DNA from 2 places in the Catenulispora sp. EB89 genome. Region 1 is predicted to be linked to the other one. Evidence: riboswitches for the same ligand, from Rfam matches in the RefSeq annotation. Region 1 holds a riboswitch; the other holds the start of a gene.
What was found. A riboswitch is a leader RNA that binds a small molecule or an ion and turns the genes downstream of it on or off. The one in region 1 is predicted to bind magnesium.

Region 1 (15,549 bases):
GGAGTCCTTCTCATCTCCGATAACAACCCGATCCTCGTCTATCGCAAGCCGGGCATCGACCCGACGCTGGAACACGACGCGATCCAGGCCGCGTACCCGTTCACCGTGGTGTTCCGCGACAGCGTCCTGGACGCTTCCGAGCAGTGGTTCCTGGGGCACCGGATGGACCAGGACACGGCCTACTGGAAGAGCCGGGGCGTGACCTTCGGCACCGCGCTGGAGAACGACGGCACGATCACGATCTACACCTCCGACCCCGGCACCGTCGTGCCGCTGCTGGAAGCGCACTACGGCTACGACGGGAAGGTGTTCGTGGGGCGGGAGTGGAACTTCACGGCGGCGTCCTCGCCGAGCAGCTCGGGCGGCTAGCGGCGAGGACGACTGGCGGGCGGCCGGCGGCGCCTACAGCCGCCCACAGCCCTACAGGTACAACCCCGTCCCCGTGTCGTCCCCGCTGGACGCCACCGGCTCGCTCCCATCCCGCGCCGCGATCAGCTCGGCCAGCGTCAGCCCGCCGATCGCGGTCCCGCCGCCGCCCCCGCCGCGCCCCAGGCGCGCCGCGGTGACCCGCGCCGGGTCGGTTCCCTCGCGCTCCAGCCAGGCCAGCGCCTCGGTGCGGGGGAGCGGGCCGACCTCGATCTGCGCCAGGCAGCGCCCCGGCCTTATCACCGCCGGGTGCAGGCTGGCCAGGTTCTCGTTCGTGGTGATCGCGACCAGCACGTCGCGGCCCTGGCCGAGCAGGCCGTCGGTGAGGTTCAGCAGCCGGGACAGGGCCTGGCCGCTGGTGGCCTTGGCCTCGCCGCGGATCAGCTCGTCGCAGTCCTCGAGCAGCAGCAGGCGCCAGCGGCGGCGGTTCTCCTCGTCCTCGCCGTGCCCGTGGTACTCCACGCCCATCGCCACCTCCATGAGGTAGCCGGGGGAGGAGAACAGCGCGTCGGGGTCCAGGACGTAGTCGACCTGGCACCAGTCGCGCCACTCGCGCGCCAGGGTGCGCAGGGCCGTGGTCTTGCCGGTGCCCGGGGCGCCGTGCAGCAGGATCATGCGGCCGGCGGCCTCGGTGCGGCGGACCGCCATCAGCTTGTCCATCGCGGTGGCGGCCGAGGCCGAGTAGTTCTTGCGGACGGCCTCCCACGGCTCGGCCGTGATGGTCCGCACCGTGCGGTAGGGGCCGCGCTGCGGCGCGGCGTACCAGAAGCCGACGGAGACCTTCTCCTCCTCCGGCTCCTCCTCGGCCGCCACGCCGTCGGTGGCCTGGTCGAGGATCTTGGTGGCCAGCTCCGGGGTCTCGGCGACCACCGTGACCTCGCCGCCGCCGCTGGACCAGCGCACCGAGCGCGCGGTCCAGCCGGGGCCGGCGGTCAGGCAGGACTCGCGCTTGTCCTCCACCACCGAGCGCAGGACCTCGCCCTCGGCCGGGACCAGCGTCGCGTCCTCGCGCAGCGCGTCCAGGCGGGCGTGCCGGGCGTGCGGCTGGACGCCGGTGGTGAACGGCGTGAGCAGCAGCGCGTCCACGACGTCGTAGGGGGTGTCGGAGTCGTCGATCGTCACCCGGAAGGGCAGCCGGTCCCCGGGGTCGTGCGCCGGGCGCTTGTCGGTCGCCGGGTGCTTGTCCTGGGTCGGTGTCTCCTTCGCCGGTGTCTCCTTGCCCGGAGTCTCCTTGCCCGGTGTCTCCTTGGTCTTGTCGTCGGGGACGGGGGCCGGTCGCGTGGCAGGCCCCTGAGGGCGCTGGCGGGGCAGCGTCATGTCCTCGATGATCCCGCCCCGGGACGTCCGGCCACAACACGTTTGTCGAGGTTCATGCGTGATGGGCGTGCCGCGAGGGTGGTTTTACCCGCACTTTGCCGAGCCGGGGACCGGTCCCGGAGGCGCCGAAGATACGATGACCGACCATGAGCTCGCCCGATCACCACTCACCTTGGGGGACGCCCCAGTCACCGTCCGGCCCCGCCGGCGGCGCGCAGCCGCCGTTCGGGCCGGGACCGGAATCGGCGCAACCGCCGTATCTCGCCCCCCAGTCGTCGTCGCCGCAGGACCCCGGGCAACCTGCGCCGCCGTCGATGATGTCCCCGTACGGGATGCCGCTGTCCGGCGGCCCCGAGGGACCCGGCGGCTACGGTCCCAACGGCTACGGTCCTGGTGACGGCGGTCGCGACGGCCCCGGCCGCAACCGCAGGACCCTGCTCGTCTCGGCCCTGGCCGTGGTGGCCGTGGTCGGCATCGGCGGCACGGTGGCCTACCTGAGCCGCGACACCTCGAAGCACGACAAGACCTCCCTGGCCGGCGCCGGGGCCTCGGTGACCGGCAGCTCCAGCGGCGGCGGCGACGGCTCGGCGGTCGTCGCCAACGGCGGCGGCAAGCCCGACGGCGACAGCATGGCCGCGGGCCCGTCGAGCAACGGCGCGCAGGGCGCGAATCTTCAAGGCTCCCCGACCTCCTCGTCCGCGGCCTCCGGCGCCACGACCGGCGGCCAGCCGGGCCAGAACTCCACCTCCAGCTCCAGCGGCGGTACCACCACGACCCCCGGCGGGCACCCGACCACCTCCCACCCGGGCAGCCCCGCGACCTCGACGCACGGAGCCCCGGCGCCGTCGAACCCGGCGCCCAGCACGCCCAAGTCGAGCGCTCCGGCCCCGACGGCCGCGCCGCCGAAGCCGAGCACCGCGGCCGCGCCGTCCAGCGACTGCACGTACCTGGACCTGCCAGCCTCGCAGATGCCCACCATCAAGGAGGGCTCGGGCAACGTCAACGCGGTCAAGGAACTCCAGTGCCTGCTCAAGAAGTCCGAGCTGGGCATCAAGCCGCTGGTGATCGACGGTTCGTGGGGCGCGGACACGCAGTCGGCGATGACCGCGTTCCAGGGCTGCAACAACTCCCCGACCGTGCACTCGCCCGGCGGCAACCCGCCCTACCCGAAGCTGGCCGTGGACGGCGTCGCCGGTCCGCAGACGTGGGCGGACCTGTACTTCTGGGACAACCAGTACTTCAACGGGACCGCGTACTACTGCAACGGCACGCGCTGAGCGTCCGCGACGGCGCTCGCTGATCGTCCGCGACGGCGCGCGCTGATCGGTGGGGAAGCCTCGTGGCGATGGGGAAACCGTTGTGCCGCGCGGGTGACGGCATCCGCGCCGCGATGGTAGGCATGACCCCGTGGGTGTGCCTCTGCTGATCTTCATAGGTTTCCTGGCGGTCATCATGGCTGCCGGGATCGCCGCCAACGTCCGGCGCCGGCGCGCGCTGGTCGCGATGGCCGCCGTCAAGCGCTGGGATCTGGCGACGAACGACCGGCAGCTGCCGGGCACGTTCGGCGGCCGGCCGTTCGCCTCCGGGCACGGCCGCGTCGCGCGGATCGTCTTGCGCGGCCGGCACGACGGCCGCTCGATCCTCGTGATCGACTACGAATACAAGACCCCGGGCAGCGACGGCGACGACACCCACCACTACTGGGCGGCCTGCGTCGACGACCTGCCCGCGCCGTTGCCCGCGCTGGAAGTCGTGGCGCGCGCGTCGCGGGAGAACAAGCAGATCGGTCCCGGCGTCCTGGCCGGCGCGCCGGAGTTCGTCCGCGGCGATCCCGCCTTCGACCAGCGCTACCAGGTCACCACGACGAGTCATCAGCTGGCCGCCGACATCCTGGACCCGAAGGTGCTGCGGCTGATCGCCTCCTGGCCGGACTTCTCCTGGCGGATCGAGGGAACCAGGTTGCTGACCTGGGGCAAGGGCAACGTGAAGCCGCACTGGGTGGAGACCTGTCTCAACATGTTGGTGGCGCTCGCCGAGGCCCTTCCGGAGGAGGTGTGGCGCACGGCTCGCGGGTGATCCGTCCGCGGGCGCGCCGTTCGACCCGTCTGTCATGGGATGATCAGGTGTCATGACGGCTCAACACCTCCTTTTCCTGCTGGGCGTCCCGTTCTTCTCCGTCGTGGTGTCCGCGCTCGCCCGGCGTTTCGACCTCAGCGGTCCGCTCGTGCTGGTCGTCGTCGGACTGCTGGTGTCGATCGCCCCGTTCATCCCGGACTACGACCTCGAGCCCGAGTTCGTGCTGATGATCCTGCTGCCCCCGCTGCTGTACCAGGCGGCGGTGGAGACGTCGGTGCCGTCGCTGCGCGAGAACTGGTCGGCGGTGCTGATCCTGTCGGTGGCGATGGTGCTGGTCACCACACTGCTCACCGGGTTCGCAATGCACTGGCTGATCCCGGGGATGCCGCTGCCGGTGGCGTTCGTGCTGGGGGCGGTGCTCGGGCCACCCGATACCGTCGCGGCGATCTCCATTGCGAAACGCTTGGGACTGCCGCGCCGGACCGTCGACGTGCTGGTCGGCGAGGGGCTGTTCAACGACGCCACCGCGCTGACCGCGTTCCGCATCGCGCTGGCCGCCGCGGTGGGGGAGACCGTCACGGTCTTCGACGCGGTCGGGCGCTTCGTGCTCTCCGCCGCCGGGGGCATCGTGATCGGCGCGGTGGTGGCGATGGTGTGGGACCCGATCCGCTTCCGGATGCGGGATCCGCGCGCCGAGAGCGCGATCTCGCTGATATTGCCGTTCGTCGTCTACATCACGGCCGAGGCGGTGCACGTCTCGGGCGTCATGGGCGTCGTCATCCTCGGTCTGTACCTCGGACATCGCCGGGTCCGCGCGGGATACGCGACACGGATGTTGGACACCGCGCTGTGGGACGTGATCGTCGAGATCCTGGAAGCCACGGTCTTCGCCCTGATCGGCCTCCAGCTGATCCCGATCCTGCGCGACGTGGACAACTGGGGGGCCTGGCAGCTGATCGGCTATGGCATGGCGGCCTTCACGATCGTGGTGCTGGCACGGTTCGGCGGGGTCTACACGTTCGGCTACATCGGCGGCTTCCTGGTCCGGCACCTGCGCCGCAACGCGCCACTCGCGCCTCCACCACCCCAGACCCGCACGCCGAGGATCCTGTTCGTGGTCGGCTGGGCCGGCATGCGCGGCGTGGTCTCACTGGCCGCGGCGGCCGCGATCCCGTTGACCGACAACCACGGCGGACCGCTTCCGGACCGCGAACTGGTCCAGTTCCTGACGCTGTTCGTGGTGCTGGCAACGCTCATCGTCCAAGGCCTGACCCTGCCACCGCTGATCCGCCGCCTCGGCGTCGAGGCCACGGACGAGGTGAAGGAGGACGCGTTCGCCTACTGCAGCGCAATGGGAACGGCGGCCACCGCCGGCCTGGCGCGCCTGGACGAGCTGGAGGCCACACTCCCCGACCCGGCCGTGGACCGCATGCGCGACCAGGCCCGATGGCGCGGCGACAAGGCGAAGAAGTACGCGATGCAGGTCGCTTCCGGCGGCCCAAGCGCGAGCGCGGCGGCGGTCGAGGACGCGCGACGGTCGATGCTGGACGCCGAGCGCGCAGCCATCGAGCACCTGCGGGACCTGCGGGAGATCAACGACGACGTGTACCGGCGGGTGCTGCACCAGCTGGACCTCGAAGAGGCGTACATGGAGCGGCGGTAGGTTCGGCAGCCGGAGCCGAGTCCGCAACCGAGTCCGAAGCCGAGCCCGGGGCCGAGTCCAAAGCCGAGCCCGCAACCGAGCCCGAAGCCGAAGCCGAGCCCGGGGCCGAGTCCAAAGCCGAACCGAGCCCGGGGCCGAGCCCAAGGCCGAGCCGAGCCCGCAACCGAGCTCAAAGCCGAGCCCGAAGCCGAGCCCGAAGCTGAGCCCGAAGCCGAAGCCGAGCCCGGGGCCAAGCCCAAAGCCGAGCCCGAAGCCGAAGTCCGGAGCCGAAGTCCGGAGCCGAAGCCGAAGTCCGAAGTCCGGAGCCGGACCCGAAGCCCGAGCCGGAGCCGAAGCGCTGCGCCAACCGAGTGACCCGCGGGAACAACACGCCCATGTTTTTTCGTAGCTCTGAAAAGGAGTCGTCGGGGAGCGCGGGAAGTCGCGGGCTGCAACCACAAGGCGCCGGGCGATCGCTTCGCCCAGCGCCTTGCTGTCTGTCTTTCGGGAGTCTCCGGGTCTGGGGGAAAGTCAGTGCCCGAGCATCATCGAGACCAGCTTGACCGCCACCAGCACCGTCGCCACCGCGAGGTAGGCCCGCAGCACGGTCAGCCCGACCCGGGTGCCGGCCGAGAACCGGACCTGGCCGAGCTGGTCCAGCGGCGGCGTCCGCCACTCGTCCCGGCCCGAGCGGTCGATGAACTCGGCGACGTAGTCCGGGGCCCGCCGTGCCCGCAGGGCCTTGACAGCCATCCAAGCGCCGAAGCCCAGCGTGACGACCCCGCATCCGCCGAGGATCGCCTCGATCTGCCCGGCGGTGATGTTCTGGTCCAGCACCGAGCCGGTCAGCACCAGGGACAGCGCCACCAGGACCGCGATCACCGTGCCGGTGAAGACCGTGGTCTTGCGGTTGTTGACCCAGGGTCCGAGGACTTCCTTGTCGACGCACAGCAGCAGCAGGTACACCGACGCCGAGGGCAGCAGTACGCCGGCCAGGGCCTGCACGCCGACGGTCAGCACGCCCTGCACGTGGTCGCTGGCCACCAGCACGATCACCGCGGCGAAGGCGATGATCCCGGCGTAGACCGCGTAGAAGCCCTTGGCCTGCTTCACGCCGCGGTGCAGTGAGTGGTTGATCTTCAGGCAGTCGCCCATCGCGTAGGCGGTGGACAGGGAGACTGCGAAGGCGCCGATGATCGAGGCGTCCAGCAGCGCCACGGCGAACATGTCGCCGAGGACCCGGCCGCCGTAGACCGTGAGGCCGCGGGCCACGTCGGTGGCGTCGGTGAACGAGCCGGCCAGGTGCGCCGCCGCCACCGCGCCCAGGCCGATGGTGGCCGCCGCGCCGACCACGACCACGACGATGCCGAGGCCCAGGTCGGCCTTCTCGTACTTCATGAAGCGGGGGGTGATGCGCTTGTCGATGACGTAGCTCTGCTGGAAGAACAGCTGCCAGGGTGCGACGGTGGTGCCGACGATGCCGATCACCACCAGCATCACGGTGGCCATCTGGCCCGAGCCGCCGGGGAGCACCGGGGTGATGAAGCCGTGCGTCATCGCGCCCGCGCTCGGGTGCGCCATGATCGAGATCGGGATCAGCAGCAGCGAGCCCACGCACAGGGTCAGCGCGATCCGCTCGAAGCGCTGGAACGAGCCGCTCATCGCGGCCGCCACGATGATCAGCGCCGCCATGACGACGGAGGGTACCTTCGGCAGCCCGAGGTAGCTGGTCGCCAGCGTGATGCCGATGAACTCGGTGACCAGTGTCAGGGCGTTGAGGATGAACAGGTCGATGACGCTGAACGCGCCCCAGAACTTGCCGAAGCGCTCGAAGATCAGGCGCGCGTGGCCGACGCCGGTGACGGCGCCGAGGCGCAGCACCATCTCCTGGTTCACGTACAGGACCGGGACCAGCAGCAACAGCGTCCACAGCAGCTTGGTGCCGAAGTCGTGGCCGGCCTGGCCGTAGGTGGCGAAGGCGCCGGCGTCGTTGTCGCCGACCATCACGATCAGCCCGGGGCCGACGATCGCCAGCAGGGTCTTGAGCTTGGCCGACAGGCCCGGACGGGTGTCGTGGTCGCCGAGCTTGATGGTGCCGAACGCACCCTTGATGTCGCCGACGTGCGCGTCGTCTAGGACTGCGCCGTGGCGGTGCGTGTCGCGGGCTTCGCTGTTCAGTGTGGCCGTGGTCATGGAACACCCCCTGCTGCCGAGTAGGAGCGGCTGGTCGGGAGGCACGCGTCCACCCCGCCGGCAGCGGTGGGGCCGGAGCCCCGGTGCGGCCGGGTGGTGGCAGGGAACTGATGCGGTTAACGCGCGCCGAGGGAAGGGCGGTGGGCTGGGTCGTGCGCGATGCGGGGCCGATCGTGGCCCGACCTACTACCAGGTTTCATCGCTACCACCTCCCTGCCCGCCGCGGCGCCGCGGCGCCTGTGTCTCGCGCGGTTCCGCCCGAAGCGGGCGGACCGGTCCTACTCGACACCTCGGGAGGTCAGCCCGGGAGGGTCCCGATCGCCCCGCCGAATCACGGCAAGGCCAACACGAGTCCCGGCCACCTCTCTCGTCAGAGCTTCGGCACTTCACGGCGTAGCGTCAGCTGCGCAGCCACTTGGGATCACCCCTTAATCCGAGGAGATCTGTCCTGATCCGGAGGGTCTCTCGACCGATGGGATCAGTGGCCTTTGTCCGTGAAGACGCCTCACCGAACGAGGTGTCCTAACGGAAACAAAGCATCCTCTAGCGCTGTGGGACTGTCAACTCACCTCGTCACAGGTGGGTAACGATATGGATACGGCGGCAACCGGAACGAGGGGTCGAAACGTTTGCGGGTATCAGGGTGTGGTCTGTTGTGGCCTGGCACGATCGCGGTCGATGTCAGGGCCGCCGGAGTCGTCCGGGGATTATTACAAACAGCGGGACTGCCGCTGGATCGGTGACATCGGATACCGCGCATAGCATGCAAGGGTGTTTAGCGAGCCGATGACGACAGCACGTCTGGTGCTGAAACCCTTAACGGAATCCGACGCTGAGGAGATGGTCGGGGTGCTCGGCGCCCCGGAGCTCTATACGTTCATCGGCGGAGAGCCGCCAACCTTGGAAGCTCTGCAGGCGCGTTACGCGCGCTTGGCCATAGGGCGTTCTCCGGACGGTTCGCAGGAGTGGGTGAACTGGATCGCGCGCCGCGCCGAGGACGGCGTGGCGGTCGGCACCGTGCAGGCGACGGTGGCCGACGGCGGCCGGCACGCGGACGTGGCCTGGGTCGTGGGCGCGGCGTGGCAGGGCCGCGGGTACGCGGTCGAGGCGGCGTCGGCGCTGGTGGCGTGGCTGCGGGAGCGCGGCGTGGCGGAGATCGGCGCGAACATCCATCCTGGGCACACGGCCTCGGCCCGGGTGGCCGAGCGGATCGGCCTGGCGCCGACCGGCGAGCTGGACGACGAGGGCGAGCAGCGCTGGCGCGCGCAGGGTGCGCCGGGGCAGACGGTGGACGAGGATCCCGAACGGACGGAGAAGACCCGGTGATCGAGCTGAAGACGCCGCAGGAGATCGAGAAGATGGCGGTCACCGGCCGGTTCGTGGGCGAGACGCTGGCCGAACTCGCCGAGCTGGCCCGCCCCGGCGTGAACCTGATGGACCTGGAGCAGCGCGCGCGGCGCCGGATCAAGGAGCGCGGCGCGGTGTCGTGCTACTGGGACTACGCGCCCTCGTTCGGGCGCGGGCCGTTCCGCAATGTCATCTGCCTGTCGGTGAACGACGCGGTCCTGCACGGTCTGCCGCACAAGTACACGCTGCGCGACAGCGACGTGCTGACCCTGGACTTCGCGGTCTCGATCGACGGCTGGGTCGCGGACTCGGCCCGCACGGTGATCGTCGGCACGCCGCGCCCGGAGGACGTCCGCCTGGTGGAGTCGACCGGCGTCGCGCTGGAGGCGGGCATCGCCGCCGCGCTCCCGGGCGCCAAGCTGGGTGACGTCTCGGCGGCGATCCAGGCGGTCGCGACGGAGTACGGGTACCCGGTCAACATGCAGTTCGGCGGTCACGGCCTCGGGCACACGATGCACGAGGACCCGCACGTCGCGAACGCCGGCCGCCCGGGCCGCGGGCTGGTGCTGCGGCCGGGGCTGACGCTGGCGCTGGAGCCGTGGTGGTCGGCGACGTCGAACGAGATCTTCACGGACCCGGACGGCTGGACCCTGCGGTTCCAGGACGGGTCGCGCGGGTCGCATTCGGAGCACACGATCGCGATTACCGAGGATGGGGCTCGGGTGCTTACCCGGGTGGATTGATTTTTTGTTTTTGTGGTTTTTTCTGGTCGGTGCCGGCTTTGTCGGCGCCGATTTTCTTTTGTTTTTCAGCTCACCAGGTCGGGTGCGAAGTAGTCGCGCAACTGCGCGATCTTGTCGTCGCGGATGCGGAAGATCTGCACGAGGGAGACGACCGTGTCCGCCTCATTTGTTTCTTCGTCGGCGTCGAAGGCCGTGTCGATCTCGACGATGAACACGTCGGGATCCGCGGTGGTGTGCAGGACGAATCCGGACTTCTCGAAATTGGGGGAGCGGCCGTCTTTCGGCAGTTGCTCGTAGTAGGCCGCCATTCCGCTGCGGATCTGCTCGCGACCTTCCAGCCTCCTGGGGAACGTGGCGCCGGCGGGCACGAGCGGGGCCTCGTAGACGCCGTCCTCCGTGAAGTTCTCGGCGAGGGCGTCGGGGTTCCGGGTCATGGTGCCGGCGTAGATGTAGCTCTGGAAGATCTGCTGCGGCGTTCGGGACATGGGCCCATCATCACAGCGGGACGTGCGGCGTTCCCGATGATTTCGCCGTCTCCTTGTTGACACCGCCGCCATCCCGGCGGGACCATGGAACCGAACGTTCGGTCGGTTGAGAGGTGGATGCCGTGACGGAGCCGCTGGACACGTCGGCGCTGCAGGAGCGCTTCGACGGGCTGATCGCCGCCGACGAGCGGATCGAGCCGCGGGACTGGATGCCGGAGGCGTACCGCAAGACGCTCGTGCGCCAGATCGCGCAGCACGCGCACTCCGAGATCATCGGGATGCAGCCGGAGGGCAACTGGATCACGCGCGCCCCCTCGCTGCGGCGCAAGGCGATCCTGCTGGCGAAGGTGCAGGACGAGGCCGGGCACGGGCTCTACCTCTACGCGGCCGCCGAGACGCTCGGCGTGGACCGCGCCGACCTGCTCGACGCGCTGCACAACGGGCGTCAGAAGTACTCCTCGATCTTCAACTACCCCACGCTGACCTGGGCCGACATCGGCGCCGTCGGCTGGCTGGTGGACGGCGCGGCGATCATCAACCAGATCCCGCTCCAGCGCTGCTCCTACGGTCCCTACGCGCGGGCCATGGTGCGCATCTGCAAGGAGGAGTCCTTCCACCAGCGGCAGGGCTTCGAGCTGCTCAACGACCTGGCGCACGGCACGCCCGAGCAGCACGCCATGGCGCAGGACGCGCTGGACCGCTGGTGGTGGCCGTCGCTGATGATGTTCGGCCCGCCGGACGCCGAGTCCTCGCACTCCGCGCAGTCCATGGCCTGGCGCATCAAGCGGCACTCCAACGACGACCTGCGGCAGCGCTTCGTCGACATCAGCGTCCCGCAGGCCGAGGCGCTGGGGCTCACCATCCCGGACCCGGACCTGCGGTGGAACGAGGAGCGGGGGCACTACGACTTCGGCGTGATCGACTGGACGGAGTTCCAGGAGATCCTGGCCGGCAACGGGCCGTGCAACCGGCAGCGCGTCGCGGCGCGGGTGCAGGCGCACGAGGACGGCGAGTGGGTTCGGCAGGCGGCTATGGCCTATGCGGCCAAGCACAGTGACAGTGAGAGGGACGTGGCGGCGTGAGTAGCGGTCTGCCTCTGTGGGAGGTCTTCATCCGCGGGCGGCGTGGGCTGTCGCATCAGCACGTCGGGAGCGTGCACGCCTCGGACGCGGAGATGGCGCTGCGCAATGCGCGAGATCTCTATACGCGGCGCGGCGAGGGGGTCTCCATTTGGGTCGCCCCGGCGGCTGCGATCTCCGCTTCCTCGCCGGACGAGAAGGAGCCCTTCTTCGACCCGGCTGCGGACAAGGTCTATCGGCATCCGACGTTCTACCGGGTTCCGGAAGGCGTGAAGAACCTGTGACTACCTCTACAGAGCCCTCTGAGTCCTCTGCGCCGGTTGCGCAGTACGCGCTCCAGTTGGGCGACGACGCGCTGATCCTGTCGCACCGGCTGTCGGAGTGGTGCGCGCATTCTCCGGAGCTGGAGGAGGACGTCGCCCTGGCGAACCTCGCGCTGGACCTCTTGGGACAGGCGCGGACGCTGCTCACGTATGCGGGCTCTCTAGAGGGCGCAGGGCGTTCTGAGGACGACCTGGCGTTCCTGCGCACGGAGCGGGAGTTCCGCAACGTGCTGCTGGTGGAGCAGCCCAACGGCGACTTCGCGGCGACCATCGCGCGGCAGCTGTACTTCGCGACGTACCAGAGCGAGCTGTACGCGGCCCTGTGCGATTCGACGGACCCGGAACTCTCCGCGCTCGCGGCGAAGGCGGTGAAGGAGGTCGCCTACCACCGCGACCACGCCGTGCAGTGGACGCTGCGCCTCGGCGACGGAACCGAGGAGAGTCACCGCCGCATGCAGACCGGACTGGAGCAGCTCTGGCCGTACACGGCGGAACTGTTCTTCGCGGATCCGATCGCCTCCGCGCTGGTGGAATCCGGCGTCGCGGTCGACCCGCGCACGCTGCGGCCCGCGTGGGAGGCCTCGGTCGCCGGCGTGGTCGAAGCCGCGACCCTGACGATGCCGGCCGACGGCTGGCAGCCGCACGGCGGGCGCACCGGACGGCACAGCGAGGGATTCGGGCTGCTGCTGGGCGAGATGCAGGCGCTGCACCGGCAGTACCCCGGGGCTAGCTGGTAGACGCGAGAAGACGACGGAGGTGGCGAAGATGGCGATTGTCGAGCAGCGCATGGCGCTCGACCTGGCGGCGCTGGAAGCCGCCGCATCGGCGGTCCCCGACCCGGAACTCCCGGTGGTGACCCTCGGCGACCTCGGCATCATCCGCGGCGTCTCGCTCGCGGACGACGGCGCGGTCGAGGTGCGCATCACCCCGACGTTCGTGGGCTGCCCGGCCACCGAAGTCATCGCTACCGACGTCCGCACAGCGGTCGCGAACCGCCTCCGCGAGTCCGGTGCCTCCGAGATCGAGGTGCGCACACGCACCGCGATGTCACCCCCCTGGAGCACCGACTGGATCAGCGCCGCCGGCCGCCGCAAGCTCGCCGAGCACGGCATCGCCCCGCCGACCGGCGCGGCACGGCACGCGGGCGGTCCGGTCGCCGTGACGATCGGGCGCGTCGGCGATGGGCGCGCGGTCGAGTCCGGCGGCGCATCTGATCGCGCGTCGGCTGGCAGCAGTCCTGTCTCTCCTTCCCCCGCCCCCCACCCGCCCTTCCAAAATCGCGCAGCCCAGGCCGCAGCTCGAACCGCCGCCGCCGCCCCCGCCTGCCCCCGCTGCGGCAGTGCCGACACGCGCGAGATCAGCGCGTTCGGCAGCACCCCGTGCCAGTCCCTGCGTGCCTGTCGGGCGTGCGGGGAGCCGTTCGGGGCCATTAAGTCCCTGTGATCTAGTCCCCTGTGAGAGCGCTGTGACCTTCCTTCCTGTCGTCGGCCTGGACCGGCTCACTGATGACGCCGTGCGCGTCGTGTTCGAGGTGCCCGCGGGGGAGCGGGACGGGTTCCGCTTCGTGCCGGGGCAGCATGTGACGGTGCGGGTGGAGCTCGGCGGGGTCGAGGCTCGGCGGGCCTATTCGCTGTGTGCCGCACCGTGGGGCGATGGGGCCGCGACGCTGAGCATCGCGGTCAAGGAGCTCGGGCCCGGGGGGTTCGGGGAGATCGCGGCGGGCAAGCTCGGGGTCGGGGACCTCGTGGATGTGCTGCCGCCGGCGGGGCGTTTCGTCTTGCAGGAGGGCCCTGAGCACGTCGGTATCGTCGCCGGGAGCGGGGTGACGCCGGTCTTGGCCATGGCCGAGGTCGCGTTGGCTCGCGGGGATCGCTTCACTCTGATTTACGGCAATCGGACTGCCGCCACTGTCATGTTCCTGGAGGAGCTCGCCGATCTCAAGGATCGCTACGCCGAACGGCTGATGGTGCTGCACGTGCTCTCCCGCGAGCCGCGCGAGGCGGCGCTGCTGACCGGGCGGATCGACGCCGAGCGGCTGCCGGAGCTGCTGGCCGCGGCGTCGCCGGGCCCTGAGGCGCACTACTACCTCTGCGGGCCGATGGCGATGGTCGACACCGCCAAGGAGGTGCTGGCCGAGCGCGGGGTGACGCGCGGGCACGTGCACTTCGAGCTCTTCCACGCCGAGGACGCCCCGCCGCCGGCCGCCTACGCCGAGACCGCCAAGGTGCTGGACGAGGGCGACGTCGACGTGACCGTCACCCTCGGCGGCCGCCGCACCCAGCTGGCCATGTCGAAGGACGACGACTCCGTCCTCGCCGCCCTGCTCAAGGCCCGCCCCGACACGCCCTACTCCTGCACCGGCGGCGTCTGCGGCACCTGCCGCGCGAAGATCGTCCAGGGCGAGGTCGCGATGGCCCACGACTACGCCCTGGAGCCGGAGGAGAAGGCGGAAGGGTTCGTCCTGGCGTGCCAGTCCCGGCCCTTGACGTCGGCGGTGGAACTTGACTTCGACGCATAGGGAATAGCTGCGTAGAGGTACAGCCGCATAGAGGTACGGCAACTCAGAGGTACAGCCGGGCAAAGGAAAGCGGACTCCTAAGAAGCCTGCGAAAGCAGCCACTCGTCCAGCGTCTCCGCAGTCCCCACCTGCCCGGCCACACCGGCGCGCCAACCGCCGTCCTTCCGCCACCCGTTCCGCGAACCCGCCCAGGACCCCACCGCGGACCCGACAGAGGCTGCCCCGGAAACCTCCGGCCTCACAGCATCCAGAGGCTCCTCCACGCCCGTCCCCGGCCCCACCGGGGCCGTCGGAGGCATCGGCACGCCCTGCCCCGCCCCCGGCTGCCACAGCCCGTCCATCCCGCCGTACGCGTCGAACCGGATGCTCGCCAGCGGAATGTTCAACTCTTGCAGCCGCGCGACCGTCGCCCGCACCATCGGCACGGACCCCGACACGTACACGTCGTGCCCGGCCCAGTGCTCGAAGAACTCCCCATGGCGCGCCACCACGTCGGGCAGCATCCCGCGCTCCCCGGGGTACCGCGGGTCGTGCGACACCGCCGAGACCACCGACAGCCAGCGCCGCCGGTACGCCAGCAGTTCGAGCTCTGCCAAGTCGTACAGCTCGTCGTCATGGCGTGCCCCGTAGAACAGCCGCACCTGCCGTGTCGTGTTCCACGTCGCCATGTCCTCGACCATCGCCTTGATCGGCGCCAGTCCCGTGCCCCCGGCGATGCACAGCACGTCCCGCATCGACTGCGAGTTGCACAGCATCGTCCCCGACGGCGGGCCCAGCCGGACGACGTCCCCGACCTTCGTGTGGTTCACCAGCGCCGTCGACACCCACCCGGCGGGGATGGCGCGCACGTGCAAAGTCAGAGTGTTGTCGTGCCGAGGGGCGTTCGCGATCGAATAGTGCCGCCACACCCGCGGCCAACGCTGTGTCTCCAGCGATAAGTACTGCCCTGCGCGGAACGCATAAGGCGCGTCCGGCTCCAGCGTGATGACAGCGATGTCCGGAGTGCGCAGCTCATGCCCGACCACCCGCGCGCTCCACCACGCCGGCGTCAGCTTCGCGTCCTGTTCCGCGGCCTCGATCATCGTCCCGGCGACGAGCTGGTACGCCGCCAGCCAGGCGGTGTCCATGTCCGGGGTCCACGCGGTGCCCGCATAGCGTTTCAACGCTGATATGAGGCACCGCCAGACCACGTCGTAGTGTTCCGGCCGCGCGCCGTACTTGCGGTGGTCGCGGCCCAGGTCCCTGAGATAGTCGGCCAGGCCGTCAGGGTGCTCGGCCTGGCCGACTATGTGCACCAGGGCCTGGAACAGGCGGTCGCGCTGCGCGTCCATCATCGGCGGGAACATGTCCCGCAGCGCCGGGTCCTCGGTGAAGAGCAGCGCGTAGAAGTGCGACAGGAC
Region 2 (15,549 bases), on a different contig from region 1:
AGTGCCTTGTCGGCTCGGCGTGTGGCGCCGGTGAACGCGGTCAATGCGGTGAACGCACTGAACGCGGCGAGGGCGGCCGCGTTCGCGCAAACCGCCGGCCGCCCCACAACCACCCAGATCTCCGAGACCTAGATGTACCCCAAGTTCTTCAGCGCCGTGTCGATCGCCGGACCCGAGTTCTGGATCCCGAACCCGCCGTTCAGCGTCAGCGCACCGAACGCGATGTCGTGCTTCTTGTCGAAGACGATCATCCAGCTGTCCGTCTTCCCGGTCTTGGGCGTGTCGTTCGACTCCGCCGAGCCGGTCTTGCCGGCCAGGCCGTCGCCGGCCGGGAAGTAGCCGTAGGCCGTGCCGGGCGAGTCGCTGATCACGTCCTGCATCAGCGTCGTGAGCTGGCTGTCGACGCCCGCCGGCAGCGGGGTGGCGCTGACCTGCGGGGTGCCCGGGACCAGGATCGGCTGCTTGAACTGCCCGTTGTTGCACACCGTGGCCGCGACCGAGGCCATGGTCAGCGGGGACATCTCGATGTCGCCCTGGCCGAAGGCGTCGCGGGCGTACGTGCCCAGGCCGTCGGCCGGCGGGACCTGCAGGTCGCCGGCGGTGCCGTAGGTGGCCGGGCCCATGCCCAGGTCCCACTTCTGGTTCATGCCGAAGTAGGTCTTGGCCTCGTTCGACAGCGCGTTGTAGTCGCTGCCGAGCTTGCCGTCCAGCGCCAGGTTGACGAACGCGGTGTTGCAGGACTGCTCGAAGGCGTCCTTGAGGTGGGCGTTCGCGATGCCGTTGGCCAGGCTCGGGTCGTTGGTGATCGGCTTGCCCTCGACCGTGGCGGAGGACGTGCACTTCACCGGCGTGCTCGCGGTCAGGCCCTGCTGGAGCGCCAGCGCGGTGGTGATCACCTTGAACGTGGAGCCCGGGGCGCGGGCTGCCTTGTAGGCCAGCGACGGGATGCCGGCGTCGTTGCTGGCCATGCCGAGGATGTCGCCGGTGGAGGGCTGGATGGCGACCATGCCGGCGTTCGCGTGCCCGTTCAGCGCGGCCTCTATCGCGGTCTGCACCTTCGGGTCGATCGTGGTCTTCACCGTGGTCGGCGCGCTGGTGGCCGCGCCGAGGTCCTTGATCGTCCCGGGCGCGACCGGGCTGCCGGTCTTGGGGTCCACGAACTCGACGGTGAGCTGGGTCGGCGTGAAGTTCGCCGGCACGTGCGTGGTCAGCGCGTTCACCGCCGCGGTCAGGCTCGGGTGCTTCGTCACGTCGACCGGGTTGCCGGTGGCGTCGACCACGCTCTGCTTCGGCGGCACGGCCTTGAGCAGCGCGGTCGGGCCGAGCTGGGGCTGGATGACCGCGGAGTTCCACTTCACGACCGGCGTGCCGGCCGGGCCCTGGACCAGGCTCAGCGCCGAGTCGTACGTCCAGACCAGGTTGTTGCCGAAGTCGGCGGAGACGTTGAAGGAGAACCGGGCCAGCGTGGCGGCCGAGGCCGAGGCCGAGGCCGACGACGATGACGCGGGCGCCGAGCCGGAGGCCGTCCCGGAAGCCGAGGTCGGCGGCGGGCTGGCGGTGTCCGCCCCGGCCGCGACGTTCTCCTGCGAACCGAGGGTCAGCGTCAGCTTCTGCGGGCTCAGCGAGCCCATGACGGCCTTCAGCCGGGCCGTGGCAGTGGTCGCGTCGTCGGTCAGCTTGCCGGCGCCGTCGAAATCGCCGCCGGACCACGCGGTCAGAAACGCCTGCGCCACGTTCTGTGGCGTGACCTGCGGTGAGGAGCTGGTACTGGCCGCCGCGCCGGAGTTCTTGGAATCGGACGAGGAGGACTTCGAGGAGCTGCCGAACAAGCCGCAGCCGCTGGTGGTCAGCAGGGCCGCGGCTACCATGCCGCAAGCCGTCATCCGTGCCGCCGTTATTCGCCGCCCCGTCATAGTCCCACTCCCCAGTTGCGTCATCACCTCCGCCGAAGGCGGTAGCGGCCAAATTACACTGTCGGGGCTTTCGCGGTGCCGTCAGGGCGTTTCTTTGTTCGATTTGTCAACATCCGAAGGGCCCGGCGGCGGCTGGGCCGTCCGCCGCCGGGCCGGTGAAGCTCAAGGCGTGCGGATGACGTCCATGAAGGCGCTCACCGAGAACTCGGCGTTCCCGGCGCCGGGACGGCCGTACCCGGGCGGGACCGGGAGGTTGTACTTCTCGAACGTCTCGCGCCAGGCCAGCAGCAGCTTCACGAAGTACTCCAGCGACGGGCCCTTCTGCCGGCCCAGGTTGCTGGTCGGCTCCGGGCACCAGGTGGTGAAGCGCGGCATCACGCCGTGGCTCATGAAGAAGTCCAGGCCCTCGGTCGTGGAGGCGATCGCCTTGTCGACGTCGGTGAAGCCGTGCGGCTCGGCCATCTCCACGCCGCCGACGAAGTTCGGGATGACGTTGGTCGCCCCGAAGATCTCGGCCGAGTCCAGGATCCGCTTGACCCACTGGTCACGGCCGACATAGCGGTCCTTGCCGGGGCAGATCCAGCTGAACATCTCGGCGTCCCACACCTCGTAGTTCGGGTGGTAGACGCGGTAGCCGGCGTCGAAGAGCATCTGGACCTCGTCCACCGGCAGCGCCTGCACCACGGCCTTGGGGATCCAGCGGCCGGCGTACCGGGACTCGATGGCCTCGGCGAAGCGCGCGTAGAACTCGCCCTCACGCATGCCGTCGAGCTTCTTGGTGATCGAGCCGCCGGTGACCGTGTAGGCCTTGGTGACGTCGTCGTACTTGTTGATCAGCGACATCGCCTCGACGATGTCCTCGATCTCCTTCACCGCCGTGTACTCCCGGCCGTTCGCCCGCTGCTGCCGGAAGTTCTCGTTGAGGTCGCAGAAACGGCACTCCTCGTCCCGGCCCCAGTACTGGCACAGCCGGTACACCGTGAGGTACACCAGGTAGCCCCACTCGATGGCCGGGGCGATCTCGCTGATCTTCTTGCCCGAGGACAGCGTGTGCTCGTAGTAGCCGGGGATCGGCGGGAACTCCAGGTCGCACAGGAACGCGCCCTCGCAGCTCAGTGTGAGCTTGCCGTCCCGCAGCTCCACCACGTACGGACTGTCCGGCGCGACCCGCGTGGAGACCACGGTCCGGCGCAGGTCATAGGGGCCGCCGGTCATCCGGATCTCCTCCGGGGCCCGGAACTGCGCGTGCTCGGCCATCTCCGCGACCGGCACCAGGTCGAAGGTGAAGATGAAGTAGTCCTTGGGTTTGTACCCGCTGGCCACCCGCAAGGCGTCGGGACTGAAGGCCAGGCCCTGCCGCAGTATGTCCTGCTTGATGACGGCCTCGACCGGCAGATCCGGGAACTCCGCCATCATGCGTTCCAGCTCGCGTGTCGTCGCCCCGTCCGCTGTGACAGCGACCATGTTGGACCTCGCTTCCGCCTATTCCGGATAAGGTCTTGAATATCTCATGGGTTACAAGTGGGCACTGAGAGTGGGGGTCTGGAGCTGGTTGGCGGCGCCGATGCGCGCAAAGGCCGCCCCGGATCGCGAAAGTCCTGGCGAGCCGGGGTTTCCAGGGATTGACGAGACATGAGCACCGTCGGCTTGCCCGCCACGGGGAACGACAGATGTGAGTATTCCGTGTCGATCGCAGACAGGGGCGTCTACCAGGCAGCCCGGATTTCCGGGCACGGCCGTTGGTTGAGCTAGCTCAACCACGATTGCGGGCGACGGCCTCGGCGACGGCGGCTCGTACCGAGCGCGGCGCCGTCCGCAGAAGCTGCGGCAGATCCGAGCGCGTGGCCTCGGCGCGACCGGCGATGACGTTCGAGTACAGCGACAGGGCATGCGTGATCTGATACGGCTCCAGGCTGCTCCCGGCCAGCGCCGCGCGGGTCTCGGTGAGCGATGCGGGACGGTACGCGATCGGGCGGCCGAGCTCCTCGGTGAGGATCTGCGCGATCTCCGCCCCGCCGAGCGCCGTATCGCCTTCGAGCTCGTATACCCGGTCGGCGTGCCGGCTCAGCTTTCCGGCGGCCAGATCCCGCTCCGACTCCGCGGCCACCCGGACTGCGACGTCGGCGAGGTCCTGCCGGACCACCACCGACAGCCGTCCCGCGCCGAACGGCGCCGCGAGTACGTCGTCCGCCGACGTCGCGGCCGTGGCCGTGGCCAGGGCGACCGGGAGGTCGGGGTAGAGCCCGTTGCGCAGAATGGTGGTCGTGAACGGCCCCGCCGCGAACCGTTCCTCGCTCCAGCGGTGCGGCAGCGCGATCGTCATCGACTCGCCGGAACTCGCCAGGCTCGTGTAGATCAGGTGCCTGACACCGGCCTGGGCCGCGGCGTCGGCCGCTGCCGCGTGCCGGGCGAACACGACGTCGTCCTCGGCGTATCCGGCGGACACCACCAGTAGGACGTCCACGTCCTCGAACGCCGCAGGCAGCGACCGCGGGTCGTCGAAGTCCACGCGCCGCGCGCTGACGCCGTCGCCGGTGCGCGTGCCGCCGGTGACCCGCACGTCGTCGAGCTCTGACAGCCCCTGGAACACCAGGCCGCCGAGGCCGCCGGAAATCCCCGTCACCAGAATCATCGCAACCTCCACAGAGAACCGATCGAGCCCGAAGCAGACGCTGTCGGGCGCTATCAAGACTCCGATGTACCGACGGACCTGCGTAAGGAGGCACATTCGAATCACCCGGGCACACCGAGGTAACCGTCCGGGTCGGGATGCCGCGCCCCGTCGCCGATGTGACCCAGGTCTCATCCGGAATAGCCCCGGGGTGCCGCGGCGTCGTCCCCGTCGTGACGCATGCGAACAGCTGGGCGCTGCCCGCGACCGACACCGACGAGCACGGCCCCTGCGACGACGACTGCGGGATCCGCGACGTCCAGGACCGCCTCGGCGACCGCTGGTCGGTCCTGGTGATCGTGGAGCTGGCCAAGGGCGTCCGCCGCTTCGGCGCCCTGAAGTCCGTGATCCCCGGCATCTCCCAGCGGATGCTGACCGTCACCACCAAGCGCCTCATCCGCGACGGCCTGGTCGAGCGCACGGTGTACCCCACGATCCCGCCGCAGACCGACTACCGGCTCACCCCGATGGGGGAGAGCTTCGCGCAGGCGGTCGCCGCGCTGGCCGACTGGTCGCGGCAGCACAAGGAGGCGGTCGCGGTGGCGCGGCTGCGCTTCGACCTGGACCATCCTGGCGAGCTGTAGCGGAGCCGTCGGCGCTGCCGGTGCTGCTGCGGGCGGCGTCGCCGGCGCTGGGGTGGGCGCTGCCGTCGGTGCTGCCGGAGGTGCTTCACCAGCGCACTCGCCGACAAGCCGGACACACGCATACCCGGCCATACTGGACCTGTGTCCACCAGCGACTGGGTGCTGCACGTCGACCTCGACCAGTTCATCGCCGCGGTCGAAGTCGCCCGGCGGCCGGAACTGCGCGGCCGGCCCGTCGTGGTCGGCGGCCAGGGCGATCCGACGCGCCGCGGCGTGGTGGCCACCGCCTCCTACGAGGCCCGCGAGTTCGGCGTCCACTCCGGGATGCCGATGCGCACCGCCGCGAAGAAGTGCCCCGACTGCGTCTTCCTGCCCGCCGACCGCGCCGCCTACGAGAAGGTCTCCGAGCGCGTGATGGCCACGCTGCGCGAGTTCCCGGTCGTGGTCGAGGTGATGGGCTGGGACGAGGCGTTCGTCGGCGCGCGCACCGACGACCCCGAGGCGCTGGCCGCCGACATCCGCGAGGCCGTGCTCGGCGAGACGGGCCTGTCCTGTTCCGTGGGCATCGGCGACAACAGGCTGCGCGCCAAGACCGCCACCGGCTTCGCCAAACCGGCCGGCGTCTACCGGCTGACTCGGGAGAACTGGGCCGCCGTCATGAGCGGACGCTCCACCGACGCGCTGTGGGGCATCGGCTCGCGCACCGCCAAGAAGCTCGCCGAGATGAGCCTGCACACCGTCGCCGACCTGGCCCGCGCCGACCGCGCCACGCTCGCCGACCACTTCGGGCCCAAGATGGGGCCCTACTTCTGGCTGCTGGCCCAGGGCGCCGGCGACACCGAAGTGACCGGCACGCCGCACGTCGCCAAGGGACGCAGCCGCGAGGTCACGTTCCAGCAGAACATCGCCGACGCCGGGGAGCTGGCCGCGCAGGTGCGGCAGCTGGCCCGGCACGTCGCCGAGGACGTCGTGGCCGAGGAGCGGCCGGCGGCGCGCGTCGGGCTGAAGATCCGGTACGCGCCGTTCGTCACCAAGACGCGGAGCATCACGCTGCCCGCGCCGACGGCTGACGCCGCGGAGATCGAGCGCGCCGCGCTGGAGGTGTTCGCGCTGCTGGAGCTGGACCGGCCGGTGCGGCTGCTCGGGGTGCGGGTGGAGTTCCCGGACGTCGAGCCGGAGTCAGAGCCCGAGTCAGAACCGGAGCTGATTCCGGAGTTAAGACCGGAGTTAAAGACAGAAGCTGAAACCGTTGATGGCGCTCAGATCTCTGAATCCTGAGGCGGTTATGGAGCGTCGGCGGGACCCGAATCCGGGCTCGAATCCGACTCTTACTCCGGTTCTGAATCCGGCTCTGCGTGCTTCGCCCGGCTCGGCGCGACTCTCGGCGGCTCGTTCGGCTGCTTCGGATAGACCGGCGGCCACGGCGCGTCCATCAGCCCGTTCGCCATGTCCTGCCGCGACATCTCCAGCAACGGCTCCAACGACTGCGGCCGCACGTTGTACTCGGCCCACGGATCGCCGCGCTCGGCGACCCGGGCCGGCACCGTGGCGATGGTCAGCTCGTCGGGGACGACCGTCATCAGCTCGTCCCAGAAGATCGGCGTCGACACCTGCGCACCGACGCGCGGCCGGACGCACCACGCGCCGAACACCGTCTTGTGCGGCGCGTTCTGATTGAAGTCCACAAACACCCGCGCACCCCGCTCCTCCTTCCACCACTGGGCCGTGATCTGCTCCGGATACCGGCGCTCCATCTCGCGGGCCAGGGCGACGGCGGCCGCGCGGACCTCGTAGCCGTCCCAGCGGTGCTGGAGGCTGACGTAGATGTGCAGGCCGCGCGAGCCGGAGGTCTTCACGTACGCCTCGATGCCCAGCTCGGCCAGCAGCTCCCGGGTCAGCACCGCGGCCTGCCGGACCTCCGGGTAGCCGACGCCGGGGGAGGGGTCCAGGTCGATGCGCAGCTCGTCGGTGACGTCGGGGTCCGAGGCGCGGATCGGCCAGACGTGGAAGCCCAGGCAGCCCAGGTTCACGCCCCAGACGATGTGCGCCATGTTCGCCGCGACCAGGGCGTCGCTGGTGGTGCCGTTGGGCGTGGAGACCTCCATGGTGGTCAGCCACGGCGGCGCCGTCTTCGGGACGCGCTTCTGGAACCACGACTTGCCGCCCGCGCCGTCCGGGTAGCGCTCCAGGAGCAGGGGGCGGTCCTTCAGGGTGTTCATGATCGGGCCGGCGACGGCGAGGTAGTACTGGACGAGGTCCATTTTGGTCTCGCCACGCTTGCTGAAGTAGAGCTTGTCCGGGTGCGAGACCGGGACCTCGGTGTCGTCGATGTCGAGGACGGTTTCCTTGGTCATGCCTTCGGGCCCTCTGTGTTCTTCTCGCTCTTCGCCGGGTTGCCGAACACTTCGGCCAGCTCGGCCGGCGCCACCTGTTCGAGCTGTGCGTACGTGCACGACTCCGGCGTGCGGTCCGGACGGAAGCGGACCAGGCGGCCGCCGTGCCGGAAGCGTCCGGACAGCAGGTGCTCGTAGCGGACCTCGGCGACCAGCTCCGGCCGCAGCGGCTCCCAGGCCAGGTCCTTGTCGGCGGACCAGCGGCTGCGGGCGCCGGGCATGCGGCTGCCGGACTGTTGCTCGGCCTCGGCCCAGCCGCGCCAGGGGTGGCCGTCCAGGGCGTGCTCCCGCAGCGGCGCCAGCTCGCCGACCAGCTCGCGGCGGCGGGCCGCGGTGAAGCTGCTGGCGACGCCGACGTGGTGCAGGACGCCTTCGTCGTCGAACAGGCCCAGGAGCAGCGAGCCGACGCCTTCGCCGTCCTTGTGCCAGCGGAAGCCCGCGACGACGCAGTCCGCGGTGCGCTCGTGCTTCACCTTGACCATGACGCGCTTGTTCTGCTCGTACGGCAGGTCCAGGGGCTTGACCATGACGCCGTCGAAACCGGCGCCTTCGAAGCGGGTGAACCAGTCCTGCGCGACGTCGGGGTCTTCGGTGAGCGGGGTCAGGATCACGCGACTGTTGCTCGGCTTTTCTCCTGTGCCCTTGTCTTCTGCGCTCGTGTAAGTCTCGAGCGCGTCGACCAACGCACGCCGGCGCTCGCTGAACGGCTCGCCGCTCAGATCACGGTCACCGATCGCCAGCAGATCGAACGCCACGAAGCTGGCCGGCGTCTCGGCCGCGAGCTTGCGGACCCGCGAGGCGGCGGGGTGCAGGCGGTTCTGCAGCGTGTCGAAGTCCAGGCCGTCATCAGTGACCACGACGATCTCGCCATCCACCACGCAACGCTCGGGCAACGCCGCGAGCAGCAGCTCGACCAGCTCCGGGAAGTACCTGGTCAGCGGCCGATCGTTGCGGGACCCCAGCTCCACCTCGGCACCGTCCCGGAACACGACGCACCGAAAGCCGTCCCACTTCGGCTCGTAAGCCAACCCCACCGCGCGCGGCACATCCCGCGCAGCGGTGGCGAGCATCGGCCGCACCGGCGGCATGACCGGGAGATCCACGTTCCGACCGTAAAGCGAAGATCCACCCCCGGCACCCCGACCGCGGCGAACGGGCGGCGCAGCTACGATCACCCGATGCACAGCGACGACCTGCGCGACTTCTACGCCGAAAGCGCCCACCGCTGGAAGGTCGCCAACCGCGAGTTCCAAAAACGCACCCACGGCTGGCACTTCACCCTCGCCCCCGCGGCCCACGAGTGGGCCCAAGCCCACGCCGCCAGCGACCGCTGGCACTCCAGCGGCACCACCCTGATCGAACTGGCCGACGCCGCAGGCATGATCCACAAACCGGAACCAGGCCGCATCGCCGCCGCCTACTCCCACCGCGACTCCAGAACCGAAATGACGACGGAGGAAGGCTTCGGCTTCTGGCCGACGGCCGCCGAGGCGCTGGTCGTCCACGCCGGCCACGCGATCCCCCTAGCCGCGCTCGAACCCCCAGCAACCCGAGGCGACGGCACGGCGCCCCTGGCGCTGCTGCGACTGGTGGTCGACTCGTTCGCGACGGTGAGCGTGTTCAGCGATCCGCCAGGCGCTCGGCGAGGATAACAGGCTCTATACTTCCGACGGCAGGACCGCGCTGATCTCGCTGCGCACCTGCCGGGCCTGCCACCTGCAGCGCCCCCGCGCCCCGGGCACGCTCCCTGCCGCCCGCGCCCCGCTCGCGGTGTGCTTGAGCGCCGGGCCTTAGCCGCCCACTCCATGCCGCACTGCTCGGCACTCGCACGCGTTGCCCGCCCCTGCCGCCCGCGCCCCGTTCGCGGCCGGCCCAGTTCACCGATTTCGCCCGTTGCCAGCGGCCAGGCTGCGTCGCCCGGGTAGCGCTCGCCTTGTGTTCGTTGCGCCACGCCGGCCCCGCGCCGTGCCTGCTCGCGCGCCCCGGCATCGCTGATCTAGCTCGCCGCGCACCTGCCTGGCCTCGCCACCGCACCGTTCTCGTCCCGTGCTCGCCGCACCACGCCAGCCCCGCGCCGGCCCGGGCCCTGGCGCCGCTGATCTCGCCGCTGCGCGCCGGCCCGCCTCCGTCACCTGCACCGCCCCGCGGCCGGCCCCCTCCCGCCCCACCCACCTCATTCGCTCGATTAGGCAAATGAGCAATGGTCCGATAACATTACTCCCGTCAAGAAGGCACCTCGTTAGGTGAGGCGTCTGCACCGGACACAAGCCACTGATCTCACGACGTCGAGAGACGCCCAAGGTCAGGACAGGTCTCCTCGGCTTAAGGGGTGACCCGAAGTGGCTACCGGCCAATGGTCGGGATACGCCGGGCAGTGCCAAAGCTCTTACGAGAGGGAGTGCCTCCGCCGCTTCGTTCGGGCACGTTTCGTGCCCGGAATCCGGTGTGCGCTCCCGCGGTGATCGCGGTCCGGGTGGATTCCTGGGACCCCGGCGGGTGGAGGTGAGTGGCGTGGATAGTCCGAGTAGTAGTAGCACCTACCGGCTGCCGGTTGTGGCTGGCCGACTGTGCTCCACGTTGCTCTTCGATCCGTCTGACGCGCAGCAGCTCTGACCTCTTCGTTACTTCACCGCCCACCCGCCGTGGGCTCCTGTCTGCTGCCGTCTCCTGCATGCCCGCCGAGCGGGCTGGGAGGGGTGAACCACATGACCACCGCACTGCTGGAGCGCTCGAACGCCGCAGCCGCCACCACCGCCGCCACCACCGCAGTCCTCGACGACGCCCACGTCGGCGACATCAAGGGTGCGTTCGGCACCATCAAGCTCGGCGACCACGGGGCCCGCCGCGGCCTGTCGACGAAGATGAAGACGCTGCTCGCGATCGTCGGTCCCGGCCTGATTGTGATGATCGGGGACAACGACGCCGGCGCCTTCGCCACGTACGGCCAGGCCGGTCACGACTACGGCACGAAGCTCCTGTGGACGCTGCTGCTCCTCGTCCCCGTTCTGTACGTCAACCAGGAGATGGTCCTGCGCCTCGGCGCCGTCACCGGCGTCGGCCACGCGCGCCTCATCTTCGAGCGCTTCGGCAAGTTCTGGGGCGCCTTCTCCGTCATCGACCTGTTCCTGCTCAATGCCCTGACTCTGGTCACCGAATTCATCGGCATCACCCTGGCCACCGGTTACCTCGGCCTGCCGAAGGTCCCGTCGGTGATCCTTGCCGCCCTGGTCATCGTCGCCGCCGCCTCCACCGGCTCCTTCCGCCGGTTCGAGCGCCTGGCGCTCGTCTTCTGCCTCGGTTCCCTGCTGCTGATCCCGATCTCGCTGATGGCGCACCCGGCTGTGGGCACCATGGCGCACGACTTCGTGCGGCCCTCCTTCCCCGGCGGTGCCGGCGGGGTGGCGCCGCTGATGCTGCTGATCATCGGCATCGTCGGGACGACGGTCGCGCCCTGGCAGCTCTTCTTCCAGCAGAGCTACGTCATCGACAAGCGCATCACCCCGCGCTTCATGAAGTACGAGAAGGCCGACCTGTGGATCGGCATCGTGGTCGTGGTGATCGGCGGGGCGGCGATCATGGGCCTGGGCGCCGTCGCCTTCGCAGCCAAGGGCTCGCCGGACTTCACCGACGCCGGCTCGCTGGCCACCGCGCTGCAGAACTACGGCGGCCGCGCGCTCGGTGACATGTTCGCCGTCGCGTTGCTGGACGCCTCCGTCATCGGCGCCTTCGCCGTCTCGCTGTCCACCGCCTACGCCATCGGCGACGTCTTCAAGATCAACCACTCGCTGCACCGCGGCGTGAAGCAGGCCAAGGGCTTCTACGCGGTCTACGCCGGCGTCATCGGTCTGGCCGCGACCATCGTCCTGACCGCCTCGGCGCACGTCCTCGGCGTGCTCACCACCGGCGTCCAGGCCCTGGCCGGCGTGCTGCTGCCCAGCGCGACCGTCTTCCTGCTTCTGCTGTGCGTCGACAAGGAAGTCCTCGGGCCCTGGGTCAACTCCAAGAAGACCACCCTGTTCACCTCGACCGTCATCGGCGTCCTGATCGCGCTGTCGATGGTCCTGACCGCCTCGGTCATCTGGCCGAACATCAGCGCCGGCCAGATCGACCAGATCCTCGTCGGCTGCGCGGCCGGCGGCCTGGCCGCCGCCACGTTCCTGGGCGTCAAGGCTCTGCGGGCTCGGCGCGCGCCGGACTTCGTCGCCGAGTTCGTCGACCGCTCCGGCCGCGACGAGTGGCGGACGCCGCCGCTGGACCAGCTCGGCCGGCTGACGTTCTCCAGGACCCGCCGCTACTCCATGGGCGCGCTGCGGCTGTACCTGCTGGTCTCGATGGTCATGTGCGTGTGGAAGCTCGTCGAGATGATGCTCGGCCACTGACCGGCCGACCGTTCCCAGCGCCACCATAAGGAGGCGAACATGCAGAACCTGACCACTTGGGAGTTCATCGCGCGGCTGGCGGTCGGGCTCGGATGCGGCGCCGCGATCGGCGTGGAGCGGCAACTGCGGGCCCGGATGGCCGGTCTGCGCACCAACGCGCTGGTGGCCGTGGGTGCGACCCTGTTCGTGCTGTACTCGGACATCAACGGCTCGGAGAACAGTACGCAGGTCGCCGCGTACGTGGTCTCCGGCATCGGCTTCCTCGGCGGCGGCGTGATCCTGCGCGACGGGTTCAACGTCCGCGGCCTGAACACCGCCGCGACACTGTGGTGCTCGGCCGCGGTCGGGGTCATGGCGGCCTCCGGCCACCTGGCCTTCGCGGCCATCGGCACGGCCACGGTCCTGCTGGTCCACCTGCTCGGCCGCCCGGCCGGCCGGCTGTTCGACCGGCACAACGCGGTCGAGGAGGACGAGGACCTGCAGCCCTTCCGCCTGCACCTGACCTGCAAGGCCAAGTCCGAGTCGCACATCAGGGCACTGCTGGTGGCGGACACCACCGGCGGCCACGTGATCCTGCGCGGCCTGGACACCACCCGGGACGACGGCGCCGACGCCACCCGGCTCACCGCGCACCTGCTGCTGGACGGCGACGCCGCCAGCCGGCTGGAGCAGCTGGTGGGGCGGCTGTCGCTGGAGCCGGGGATCCACGCGGTGCACTGGCACAAGGACGACGCCGACTTCGACGCGCTGACGCGGGGTCCGCGGCCGGATCCGGACGAGTGAGGACGTGTGAGGACGAGTGAGACCGCGTGAGGGGGCGGCGCCGACGCCGACCCACCGACGAGAAAGGCCCGCAGCACTGATCCACTGATCAGTGCTGCGGGCTTTCGTCTTCAGTGGAGCGATCAGCCCCCGAACCCGCCATCGGCCAGAATCGCGTCGATCCGAGCCCGATGCGCCCGCTCCCACTCGTCCAGCGTCTCGGCCTCGTCCTTGGCCAGCTTGGCCCGCGCCGCCGCGAACGCCTCGTCCCGCCGCCCGGCCGGCACTACGACCACGCCGTCCTCGTCGGCGACCACGATGTCCCCGGCGCCGACCGTCACACCCCCGCACCGCACCGCCACGTTGTGCTCCCCGACGACCGCTTTCGTCCCCGGGATCGGCACCACCCCGCGCCCGAACACCGGGAACGCCGCCTCGCGCGCCTCGCCGACATCGCGGATCACGCCGTCCACGACCAGCCCGGCCACCCCGTGGCGCTGCGCCACCGCCATCACGTTCCCGCCGGCCACCGCGTACTCCACGTCGCCGCCGGTGTCCACGACGATGACCGAGCCCGGCGCGGCGCGGTAGATGGCCGCGTGCACCATCAGGTTGTCCCCGGGCGGGCAGCGGACGGTGAAGGCCGGTCCGGCCAGGCGTCCGGACGTCCCGGTCAGCGACCGGATGCCGAGGTCCATGACGTGCTCGCGGCTCAGCACGTCGGCCAGGGTGGTGGTGGGTACGTCGGCGAAGGTGTCCATGATCCTGTGATCGTAAAGGATGCGACGGCGCAACGAGCCGCTCACCGCGGCGGCCGACGACGCCGGCTCCGGCCGCGCCGCCCGGCGACCACCGCGGAGCCGACGAGCGCGACAACGATCACCAGGTATATGACGGCGCCTACGGCAGGGTGCCCATCGGCGGTGTGGGGCAGTGCGGTGAACATCAGGGTCCTCTTCCTCGCTGGGCACGTACGCCGATAGCCGCTCCGGATCGGACTACGCGTCCGATCCGGACCGGCTGTGGTGCGGGATTCTCAACGGGCCGCGGCCCGTTTGGCCGCGGTCTTGGGAAGTGCCGGGCCCTCCAGCGCGGCCAGGACCGTGCTGTCCAGAACCGCGCTGTCCAGAACCGAGCGCGTCATCCGGCGCCGCATTCGCCCGATCTTGAAGAGCATCAGCACGTCAGCCCCCATGTCAGCCCCTGTGTCGGCCCCATATCAGCCCCCTCATGTCAGTTTCCCCCGTGGAACACCGCGTAGCACACGAGAACCACGGCGATCAGCAGATACGCGCGCAGCGTCAACAGCCCGGCCTTGCGCAGCGGCGAGAAGACCGGCCGTGCCAAGCTGTCCAGCTGCGGCGTCCGCCACTCGGCGCGATCGGCGTTCAGCAGCGCCTTGCGCTCGGTCCGCGACAGCGGCGTGTTGTCGATCGCGCTGACCTGCTCGGTGTCGATGCCGTCGAAGGCCTCGGCCGCCTGTGCCAGCGCCGCCTTGCGCGCGCTGCGCCTGGTCACCGCCGCGATGACCGCGCCGCCGACGACGCCGACCCCGGCGCCGACCGCGAACCCGGTCTCGTACTGCGCGGCCGTGATCGAGTGGAAGAACGTCGCGGCGGTCAGCGCCAGCGACAGCAGCACCAGCGACCAGACGATCGCCCCGGCCGCGATGTTCTGCCGGACCGTGTTCACCCACGGCCCGAGCACCGGCTTGTCGTTGCACAGCAGCACCAGGAACACCGTCGCCGAGGGCAGCAGCACGCCGGCCAGCGCCTGGACCCACTGCGTGATCAGGCCCTGGGTGTGCGCGTTCGAGGACAGCATGATGGTCGCCGAGATGCCGATCAGCACCGCGTAGCCGGCGTAGAACAACTTCGCCTCGGACACCTTCCAGTGCAGCGAGTGGCGCCGGTGGAAGGTGTCGCCGAGGGTGTAGGTGGTGGCCAGCGAGACCGCGTTCGCGCCGATCAGCGAGGCGTCCAGCAGGACGATGGCGAACAGTGCGCCCAGCGCGTGCGAGCCGTGCGTCTTCAGGCCCTCGGCCACGCCGCTGGCGTCGGAGAACTGGCCGGCCAGGTCCGTGTTCTTGAAGACGAACGCCGAGGTGGCCATGATCGCGACCGCGCCGATCATCACCACCGCGACGCCGATCCACAGGTCGGCCTTCTCGTACTTCATCCAGCGCGGCGTGATGCGCTTGTCGACGACGTTCGACTGCTGGAAGAACAGCTGCCACGGCGCGACCGTCGTCCCGACGATGGACACGATCAGCAACAGCAGCGTGGAGTCCAGGCCGCCGGGGAACTGCGGGATCAGGCCCTTGGCGGACTCCGCAGCGTTGGGGTGCGCCATCAGCGCCATCGGGACCATGACGATGTTGATCGCGATCAGCCCGAACAGGAAGCGTTCCCAGCGTCGGAAGGAGCCGCTGGCCACCACGGCGAACAGCAGCACGGCGGCCAGCGGGACCGACACCTTCTGCGGGACGCCGAAGTAGTTCAGCGCCAGCGCCACGCCGATGAACTCGGTGACGATGGTCAGGGAGTTCACCAGGAACAGGTCGCCGACGCTGAAGGCGCCCCAGAACCTGCCGAAGCGCTGGAAGATCAGGCGCGCGTGGCCGACGCCGGAGACCGCGCCGAGGCGGACGACCATCTCCTGGTTGACGTACAGGACCGGGATCAGCAGGGCCAGGGTCCAGACCAGCTTCATGCCGTAGTTCTGGCCGGCGTTGGAGTAGGTCGCCACGCCGCCGGCGTCGTTGTCGCCGACCATGACGATCAGGCCGGGGCCCATGATGACCAGGAGTGTGCGCAGCTTCTGCCACCAGGTTCTGCGGGCTTCGCA

Region 2: it holds a riboswitch for magnesium, as region 1 does, so the genes downstream of both, ABH920_RS32755 (NRAMP family divalent metal transporter) here and ABH920_RS10740 (NRAMP family divalent metal transporter) in region 1, are expected to answer to the same signal.

Annotation. Positions count from the first base shown of each region.
Region 1 is NZ_JBGCCU010000004.1:237,116-252,664, reverse strand. Features, by position in the region: gene ABH920_RS10765 (hypothetical protein) at 1-369, shown strand, start outside; gene ABH920_RS10760 (DUF5925 domain-containing protein) at 421-1,743, opposite strand; gene ABH920_RS10755 (peptidoglycan-binding protein) at 1,890-3,020, shown strand; gene ABH920_RS10750 (hypothetical protein) at 3,151-3,819, shown strand; gene ABH920_RS10745 (Na+/H+ antiporter) at 3,872-5,482, shown strand; gene ABH920_RS10740 (NRAMP family divalent metal transporter) at 5,993-7,654, opposite strand; M-box (ykoK) riboswitch at 8,010-8,178, opposite strand; gene ABH920_RS10735 (GNAT family N-acetyltransferase) at 8,441-8,980, shown strand; gene map (type I methionyl aminopeptidase) at 8,977-9,744, shown strand; gene ABH920_RS10725 (nuclear transport factor 2 family protein) at 9,810-10,229, opposite strand; gene paaA (1,2-phenylacetyl-CoA epoxidase subunit PaaA) at 10,352-11,311, shown strand; gene paaB (1,2-phenylacetyl-CoA epoxidase subunit PaaB) at 11,308-11,592, shown strand; gene paaC (1,2-phenylacetyl-CoA epoxidase subunit PaaC) at 11,589-12,368, shown strand; gene paaD (1,2-phenylacetyl-CoA epoxidase subunit PaaD) at 12,397-13,074, shown strand; gene ABH920_RS10700 (2Fe-2S iron-sulfur cluster-binding protein) at 13,097-14,149, shown strand; gene ABH920_RS10695 (globin domain-containing protein) at 14,227-15,549, opposite strand, start outside.
Region 2 is NZ_JBGCCU010000019.1:1,396-16,944, forward strand. Features, by position in the region: gene ABH920_RS32710 (hypothetical protein) at 1-34, shown strand, start outside; gene ABH920_RS32715 (penicillin-binding transpeptidase domain-containing protein) at 129-1,868, opposite strand; gene ABH920_RS32720 (radical SAM protein) at 2,076-3,377, opposite strand; gene ABH920_RS32725 (NmrA family NAD(P)-binding protein) at 3,667-4,545, opposite strand; gene ABH920_RS32730 (winged helix-turn-helix transcriptional regulator) at 4,758-5,168, shown strand; gene ABH920_RS32735 (DNA polymerase IV) at 5,310-6,446, shown strand; gene ligD (non-homologous end-joining DNA ligase) at 6,497-7,522, opposite strand; gene ABH920_RS32745 (ATP-dependent DNA ligase) at 7,519-8,664, opposite strand; gene ABH920_RS32750 (hypothetical protein) at 8,740-9,213, shown strand; M-box (ykoK) riboswitch at 9,790-9,966, shown strand; gene ABH920_RS32755 (NRAMP family divalent metal transporter) at 10,267-11,940, shown strand; gene ABH920_RS32760 (MgtC/SapB family protein) at 11,980-12,723, shown strand; gene ABH920_RS32765 (RraA family protein) at 12,846-13,463, opposite strand; gene ABH920_RS32770 (hypothetical protein) at 13,739-13,897, opposite strand; gene ABH920_RS32775 (NRAMP family divalent metal transporter) at 13,936-15,549, opposite strand, start outside.